Regions from separate parts of the Blastococcus sp. HT6-30 genome, predicted to be linked through region 2. Evidence: predicted binding sites of a transcription regulator. Region 2 holds the regulator's gene; the other holds the start of a gene.
What was found. Region 2 encodes LexA, which represses DNA repair genes until DNA is damaged. Its sites were predicted from a motif close to TCGAACANNTGTTCGA; they were not measured.

Region 1: a site for LexA is predicted at 1,927-1,942, ahead of dnaB (replicative DNA helicase). Genes of this name have one in related genera too.

The regions. Positions count from the first base shown of each region.
Region 1 is NZ_CP155792.1:3,664,675-3,669,053, forward strand. It holds gene ABC795_RS17720 (transposase) at 1-68, opposite strand, end outside; gene dnaB (replicative DNA helicase) at 472-1,842, opposite strand; gene rplI (50S ribosomal protein L9) at 2,446-2,892, opposite strand; gene rpsR (30S ribosomal protein S18) at 2,904-3,140, opposite strand; gene ABC795_RS17740 (single-stranded DNA-binding protein) at 3,228-3,713, opposite strand; gene rpsF (30S ribosomal protein S6) at 3,716-4,006, opposite strand; gene ABC795_RS17750 (hypothetical protein) at 4,187-4,379, opposite strand, start outside.
Region 2 is NZ_CP155792.1:2,570,374-2,574,752, forward strand. It holds gene ABC795_RS12370 (hypothetical protein) at 109-393, opposite strand; gene ABC795_RS12375 (LysM peptidoglycan-binding domain-containing protein) at 608-1,120, opposite strand; gene lexA (transcriptional repressor LexA) at 1,328-2,089, shown strand; gene ABC795_RS12385 (hypothetical protein) at 2,093-3,097, opposite strand; gene ABC795_RS12390 (phosphatase PAP2 family protein) at 3,105-3,824, opposite strand; gene hflX (GTPase HflX) at 3,875-4,379, opposite strand, start outside.

The sequences.
Region 1 (4,379 bases), 1.1 Mb from region 2:
CCCTTGCGGGCCACGGCGATCACGTCACGCCGGAACTCCGGCGGGAACCGTTTGGGTACGGTGCTGATCCTTCCAGCGAAGCCGGAGCCTCACAGGCAAGGAGTCGACCGAACCGGGAGCAGTCCCGGAGGCCCCGCTCGAGATCGCTTTGGCTGGGACCCTGTGCGTTCCCGGGGCGACTGATGCGCCCTGCCCGGAAGGATACCGGGACGGGCCCGCAACCCCGGCCTGTCGACCAGACCCGAAAGGCGATGGGCCCAGACCTGCGCCTGTACTTAGAGGTGACCTGCACCCGCCCAGTGCCGAGCGCCCGCCGGCGGACGCCGTGCTTGGTCAGGGCCCGGTGACGCCTGGACGTCACTTGCCCACAGGCCCGATGACACCGAGCGTCGCCAGTGCTGACGTTCCCGCGTCGTTCGCTGACGCCGCCCGATGAGGCGGGCGGCCTCTGACCTGTCGCCCTACGGCCGCTCAGTTCGCCATGTCCACGAAGCGGCTGTAGTGGCCCTGGAAGGCGACCGTGACGTTGGCCGTCGGGCCGTTGCGGTGCTTGACCAGCATGATGTCGGCCTCACCGGCCCGCGGGGACTCCTTCTCGTACATGTCCTCGCGGTGGATCATCATGACCATGTCGGCGTCCTGCTCGATGGAGCCGGACTCACGGAGGTCCGACAGCATCGGCTTCTTGTCCTGGCGCTGTTCCGAGCCACGGTTCAGCTGCGACATCGCGATGACCGGGACCTCGATCTCCTTGGCCAGCAGCTTCAGGGCGCGAGAGAACTCCGAGACCTCCTGCTGACGGCTCTCGACCCGCTTGCCCGACGTCATCAGCTGCAGGTAGTCGATGACCACGAGCTTGAGGTCGTTGCGCTGCTTGAGCCGCCGGGCCTTTGCGCGGATCTCCATCATCGTCATGTTCGGCGAGTCGTCGATGTAGAGCGGGGCGTCGGCCACCTCACCCATGCGGCGCGCCAGCTTCGCCCAGTCCTCGTCGGAGAGGGTGCCGGCGCGCATGTGGTGCAGCGGCACCTTCGCCTCGGCCGAGAGCAGACGCATGGTGATCTCGTGCTTGCTCATCTCGAGCGAGAAGATCACCGCCGGCATCTGGTGCCTGACCGTGGCCGAGCGTGCGATGTCCAGGCCCAGCGTGCTCTTGCCGACACCGGGTCGGGCCGCGATGACGACCATCTGCCCGGCCTGCAGGCCGTTGGTCAACTCGTCGAGGTCACGGATGCCGGTGGGGACACCGCGCGCGGTGCCGCCCCGGGAGGCGATGGCGTCCAGCTCGTCCATCGTCGGCTGCAGGACGTCCTCGAGGCGCGCGTAGTCCTCGCTCATCCGCTTCTCGGTGACGTCGTAGATCTCCTGCTGGGCGCGGTCGACGATGTCGTCGACGTCCCCCTTGCCCCCGGCCGCACCGTAGCCGAGCTGCACGACGCGGGTACCGGCCTCGACCAGGCGCCGCAGCACGGCCTGCTCGGCGACGATCGCCGCGTAGTAGCCGGCGTTCGCGGCCGTCGGCGTCGAGGCGATGACCGTGTGCAGGTAGACCGCGCCGCCCATCTTGGACAGCTGGTCGGTGCGGTTGAGCTCCGCGGCGACGGTGATCGCGTCGGCGGGCTCACCGCGCCCGTAGAGGTCCAGGATGCAGTCGAAGATCACCTGGTGCGCAGGACGGTAGAAGTCGTTGCCGTGCAAGACCTCCACGACGTCGGCGATCGCGTCCTTGCTCAGCAGCATGCCGCCGAGCACCGACTGCTCCGCCGCGACGTCCTGAGGCGGCTGCCGGTCGTACTCCGGCGCCGTCACGGACGGTCGGCTGAACTCGTCGGCCACCGCCACGGGGGTACCTCCATCTCCTTGCGGGCGCGCCCGCATGACCACTGCGCGCAGGGGAAGTACGCGAGCTCGGCGGGCGGCGCCGGACCGAACGTCGGTTCGATCAATGCCTACCGGAGGGGACCGACAGTTCGCCGTCCCCGTGGTGGCCGGAGAGGACGTTAGGAAGCCGCGGCGGGAGAGTCCACCACCGTTGTGCACGTGGATCTGCACAACTTGTGGACAAGTCGGTGGACGGAGGCGTGTCGACATGTGGAGGAGGCGGGGGACGGCGGGCGCCCCTCCGGGCGATCACCCCGTGCGACCTGCACGCTTGCCGCCCACCGGGTGTGGACGGAAGAAACTTCTCGAGAAACTTCCGGCCGTCGCACCACGAGTCACAGCGGTGCACGGGGGATCCCCGCGGCCCGGGGGAGGGCGTCGCCCGGCCTCCTGTGCGCTCTGGGAGCTCTGCTGCCGTTCCGTCGGGCCGGCGGAAACCTCCCGGGTGGCCGCGACGCTCCTGGGACGCCTGGAGGGCCGGGAACGCCACGAGGGGCGCCGGACGGGAAGTCCGGCGCCCCTCGTGGGCAGTGCAGCGACCCTCCGCGGGGGAGGGCCCGTTCCCTACTCGGCGACGACGTCGATCGTCAGCTGAGAGGTGACCTCGGGGTGCACCCGCACGGTGACGGTGTGCTGACCCGTGGTCTTGATGCTGCTGGGCAGCTCGATCCGGCGACGGTCGAGCGCCGGGCCGCCGGCCGCGGTGACCGCGGCGGCGACGTCGGCGGTGGTGACCCGGCCGAACAGGCGACCACCGTCACCGGCGCGCGCCGGCACCTGGACGGTCAGGCCGTTGATACGGCCGGCCAGGGCCTGCGCCTCCTCGTGGGAGGCCACCTCGCGGGCGGCACGCGCCCGGCGCAGGGACTCGACCTGCTTCTCGGCACCCCGGGTGGCCACGATGGCCAGCCCGCGGGGCAGGAGGTAGTTGCGGCCGTAGCCGCCCTTGACCTCGACGGTGTCGCCGGAGGACCCGAGACCGGTGACCTCCTGCGTGAGGATCAGCTTCATCGTGCTCATGATCAGCGCGCCGTCGAGGTGTAGGGCAGCAGCGCCATCTCACGGCTGTTCTTCACGGCCGTGGCGACGTCACGCTGGTGCTGGCTGCAGTTGCCGCTGACGCGGCGGGCACGGATCTTGCCGCGGTCGGAGATGAACTTCCGCAGCAGGGTCGTGTCCTTGTAGTCGACGTAGGTCGCCTTGTCCTTGCAGAACTGGCAGACCTTCTTCTTGGGCTTGCGAACAGGGGGCTTGGGCACCTGGTTCTCCAGAATCGAACGGTTTGTGTGGCCCCGTCCAGAGGTCCACCGCGAGCTCGCGAGTGGTGAGGGGGACGGGGTCCTTGCTCAGAACGGCGGTTCGTCGGACGGCCCGGCAGGCGTCGACCACGGGTCGCTCGCCCCGCCGCCGCCACCACCGAAGCCGCCGCCACCGCCGAAGCCGCCGCCACCGCCGCCGCCCTCACCGCGCGAGGCGCGGGTGACCTTGGCCGTGGCGTAGCGCAGCGACGGGCCGATCTCATCGACCTCGAGCTCGACGACGGTGCGCTTCTCGCCTTCCTTCGTCTCGAACGAGCGCTGCTTGAGGCGGCCGCTGACGATGACGCGCGATCCGCGGGTCAGCGACTCGGCCACGTTCTCCGCGGCCTGACGCCAGACGTTGCAGCGGAGGAAGAGCGCCTCGCCGTCCTTCCACTCCTGCGACTGGCGGTCGAAGGTCCGGGGCGTCGAGGCCACGGTGAAGTTGGCGACGGCAGCGCCCGACGGCGTGAAGCGCAGCTCCGGATCGGCGGTCAGGTTGCCGATGACGGTGATGACGGTTTCGCCGGCCATGGTCAGTGGACCTCGGGCCGCATCAGCTTCGTGCGCAGGACCGACTCGTTCAGGTTCAGCTGCCGGTCGAGCTCGGAGACCGCTGCGGGCTCGGCATCGATGTCGATGACCGCGTAGATGCCCTCGGCCTGCTTGTTGATCTCGTAGGCCATGCGACGGCGGCCCCAGATGTCGACCTTGCCGACGTTGCCACCGGAGTTGGTGATGACGGTCAGGAACCGGTCGAGCGAGGGCGCGATCGTGCGCTCCTCCAGATCGGGGTCGAGAATGACCATCAGTTCGTAATGACGCACGGAGAACCCCACCTCCTCTGGTCTCAGCGGCTGCAGGGAATCTGCAGCAGGAGGGTCGTACACGCGTCGCGCGCCCCGGCTGGAGCCGGAACGCGCGGCTTCAGGTTACCAGCGCTGTGGATCCGGCCATCAGGCGCGGCCGTGGGGGACGACGACGGCCGTCGCGGTGACGCCTGGCGATCAGCGGGTCTCGCGCGCTGCCTGTGCGGTGCGGACGAGCGCCGCGGTGACGGCGGCCAGCGCGACGACGGCGGCGAGCGCGGCCGTCGGCAGGGTGACCGGGTCGGCCCCCGACACGGTGGCGACCTGGTCGGCCGCCTCCCCGTCCGGCCCGGAGGAGCCCAGACCGGCGAGCTGGCCGAACACCGGGACC
Region 2 (4,379 bases):
ATGTAGGGGAACCCTAGGACGCGCCGCACAAGATGTGCAAGTGATCGTTTCCTCGGCGTGTTCCGCCCCGGCACTGCCGTGCGCACGCGGAACACCGGATCCCAGCAGTCACAGGACATGCCCGGCGTCTCGGACCAGCGGAAGGCTCGCGGTGGCGTCGGCACCGGCGGAGCGCCCGCCGCGAACTGCGGACACCGCCCGCGCCACGGCCACGCGCTGCGTCGCGCGAGATGCCGCGACGACGGCCGCAGCGGGTGCGGCGACAGGCGGCTCGGGCAGCCGCACGGTCGACAGCTCGCTCCACGCCGTCGCCTCGGCGCCGCCCACGACGACCCGCACGCACACCTGGCAGGTGCCCGAATCGTCATGCCGACAGCCCGGCAGCCCCTGCACACCAGGCACCGACCTGGTGGGCCTCGACGGCCTGGGGTCGGCAGGGCGGACACCGCGGCGCGGTTCTCCATGACGCTGGACTGCGACAGGCGGCGAGGGTGATGGCCAACACAGACGGCCGACGCTTCAACACGCACGGTCGAGGAGCTCGTCGGGCCGGGCTGGGCACCTCTTGCCGCGGCCGGCGGAGTCCACCGGGCTCGGGGGAGCTGACTCAGGGCAGCCGCAGGACCTGCCCCGGCAGGATCGCCGAGCCGTCGAGGCCGTTCAACAGCTGGATGCCGTCGACGACCTCCCGCACGTCCCGCCCACCCGCCGCTGCGCTCGCGATCGACCACAGCGTGTCCCCCGGCTCGACGATGACCCTCGTCGTCCCCATCAGCTCCAGGCCGGCACCGTCCCCGCCGAGCACCGCGGTCCCGAGCGCGACCACGCAGAGGACCAGCAGCAGCGCGAGGGCGGCCACGAGCCGGCGACCGCGAGCGGTCAGCCGGAGAGGTGGCAGCGCCGGCTTCCCCGGCCACCCTGCGGCATGCCCCAGGGCTACGGCGGGACGGGCGCCGCGCGCCGACCGGCCCGCGGCCCCACCTCCGGCCGCCGGTGCGACCGCGTAGGCGCGCGGGACCGGCGGCAGCACGCGCAGGTGCCGCTCCGGCCGCCGCTCGAGCCGCTCCCGCACCGCGCCGGGCATCTCTCCGCGCACCGTCGCTGCCGCACTGCCGGCCATGGCTTCCCGCTCCTCACCTGGCCGGATCCCCCCGGCCCGAACGCCTGTTCGATTCAAACGCTTGCCCGATGTCTACCGCACGGGTCCGACAGGAGCGACGCGACACGGCAACTTTCGAACACGTGTTTGAACTGACCGGCGATCGGCGCTACGGTCGCTACGACGACCAGGCTGATCAGCTGCGCGGGCAGCCGGCGAGGAGGAGACGTGACGAACTCGAGCGGGACGTCCGGCGGCCGACGCGGGAGCCGGAGCGCCGCCCCGGGGACGGCCGACGCCTCGGCGTCGGTGCGCGCCTTTCCGGACCGGACGGCCGACGGTGACGGACTCACCCAGCGGCAGCGCCGGGTGCTGGAGGTCATCCGCGACTCGATCGACCGTCGCGGCTACCCGCCCTCGGTGCGCGAGATCGGCGAGGCGGTCGGGTTGTCGTCGGCCTCCTCGGTCGCGCACCAGCTGTCGGTCCTCCAGAAGAAGGGCTGGCTGCGCCGCGACCCCAACCGGCCGCGCGCCCTCGACGTCCGGCTGCCCGGCGACGCAGGACGCGCCGCCGCCGTCGAGCCGCTCGTGGTCGGCGACGGCGAGCAGGCCTCTGCCCCGACGTACGTACCCCTGGTCGGGCGGATCGCCGCCGGTGGTCCCGTGCTCGCCGAGCAGGCGGTGGAGGACGTCTTCCCGCTCCCCCGCGAACTCGTCGGCGAGGGAACGGTGTTCATGCTCAAGGTGGTCGGTGACTCGATGGTCGAGGCGGCGATCTGCGACGGCGACTGGGTCGTCGTCCGCCAGCAGCCGACGGCCGAGAACGGGGAGATCGTGGCCGCCATGATCGACGGTGAAGCAACGGTGAAGACCTACAAGCGCCGCGACGGTCACGTGTGGCTCCTGCCGCAGAACCCCGCCTACGAGCCCATCCCCGGCGACGAGGCCACGATCCTCGGCCGGGTCGTGTCGGTCCTGCGCAGGGTCTGACCGTCAGGGACGACGACGCAGGCGGCTGCCCAGCCAGACCACGAGGGTGGCGACGGCGGCGGCGATCAACGCGGCCGCGACCGGTGAGCGGTCCGAGCGCACCAGCTCCTCGAAGCCCGGCAGCGGGTCCGCAACCGGTGCCGCCGTCGCCGCGGGCGGTGCGCCGGCCGGGAGGGGTACCACGGTGACCGCGCTGGGCAGCCCCTCGCTGGCGACCACCAGCGCGCGCGAGTCGGCGGTGAAGCTGACCGCCTCGCCCTGCGGTGACTCCGGCAGGGCCACCCGCACGGGCTCACCGGCCAGCGCGCCCGGGACGTCGGAGGCGGTCAGCGGCCACACGTAGGCGTCGGTGTAGGTGCGCAGCGCGACGGCGCTGCCGTCCGACGCGACCGCCCCACCGGTGATCATCAGCTGACCGGCCCGGCCGACCGGTCCGCCGGGGGTGCCGGTCAGCGTCACGTTCACGGTGGCGACCCGTTCCATGGGCGCCGTTCCGCCGTCGGCGAGGGCACCGGCCGGCCGGTACACACCGCTGGAGCCCAGGACCTCCTTGGTCACCACGTACGGGGTTCCGTCCGGGGTCACCAGCAGCGCTTCGGCGTCGTGCGCGCCGTCGGGATAGGTCAGCCGGTGCAGCGCGGTGCTGCCGTCGGGGCGGAGGACGTGCAGCGCGACGGTCGCGCGGTCGACGTTGTTGTCCCCGGTGTCGGCGATCCAGACGCCGCCGTCCGGTCCGACCGCCAGGTCCTCGGGGTCGTACGGGTCCACGGGGGCGGACTGGACGTCGATCACCGCGCACGCGTCGTCGAGCCCGTAGACGGCGACCTGGTCGCCGCCGTCGTTGAGCGCGAGCACCTGCTCGCCCACGGCGACGAGTCCCGAGACCTCGGCGAGGCGCGGATCGGTGATCGAGCACCGCACTGTGGGTGCTGCGCCCCCGGCCCCGGCGATCCCGGGGACACCGAGCAGGACGCCGGTCAGCGCGGTCGCCAGGACGAGCCGCCTCACGGCGCCGCTATCCGGTCCGGCCTGCTCGGGCACGGACGAAGCGTGACAGCACGAGCGCGTCCAGTGCATGAACCACGCCCAGCAGCACGATGCCCACAGCCGCTCCCACGACGGCGTCGGTGACCCAGTGGAAGTCCAGCGACACCATCGCCACACCGGTGGCGACCGGTCCGGCCACGCTCAGCCACCAGAACGTGCGCTGCACCGCCGACGGCAGTCCGTACTCGACCGCCTGCCACCGGGCGACGCCCCACATGAGCACGGCGTTGGCCACGTGCCCGGAGGGGAAGGAAGCGCCGTCGGGGTGGAAGTAGTACGACCCCGGAAAGGCCGGGGCGGTGCGACCGATGCCGTGCTTGATGGCGTAGACGCCGGCGGTGAGCACAGCGAGGGCGAGCGCGACCCGGGCGATCGGCAACCACGTCCGCCGCCGCCAGAAGAGGTAGCCGAGCAGACCGGCGAGCACCGCGAGGATGGTGACCCGCCCGCCGAGCTGGGTGACCAGCCAGACCACGGGGTAGCCCGCGGTGCCCCGCAGTCCCCAGTCACTGACGACCTCCGAGACCAGCAGGTCCAGCCGCTCCAGCGAGCCGTGGGTGAGCAGGTCGGCGGTCACGAGGACCGGGACGAGGACCGCCACGCCGACCAGCCACCACGGCGGCCGACCGGCCGAGACGACGGGCGCGGAACCGGGAAGACCGGTCTCCCGCACCGCGCCCCTCGCCACGCCGCAACCGTACCGGGCCGTGACCGGATCGTGATCGATGCGGCCGGAGGTCAGGCGACCGGAGCCCCGAACTCCTCGAGTGCGGCCGCGAGCGCTCCGTCCACCCGGGCGGTGAGCCGGGTGCCGCCGCCCTCGTGCTGCTCGCTGAGGACCTCGCCGTCCCGGTGCACGCGGGCCACCAGGTCACCCCGCTCGTAGGGCACCAGCACGTCGACGTCGACGTCCGGGTGCGGCAGACGCTCGGCGACGAGCCGGCGCAGGGTGTCCATGCCGGCCCCGGTCCGGGCGGAGACCCAGACGGCGCCCGGCAGGGCCTGGCGAAGGGCGAGGATGTCCTCCTCGCTCATCGCGTCGACCTTGTTGACGACGATGACCTCCGGGACCGCCGACGCGTCGATCTCGTTCAGCACGACGTGGACGGCGTCGATCTGGCCGAGCGGGTCGGGGTCGGAGCCGTCGACCACGTGCAGCAGCAGGTCGGCCGCGGCCACCTCTTCCAGGGTGGAGCGGAAGGCGTCCACCAGCTGGTGCGGCAGGTGGCGCACGAAGCCGACG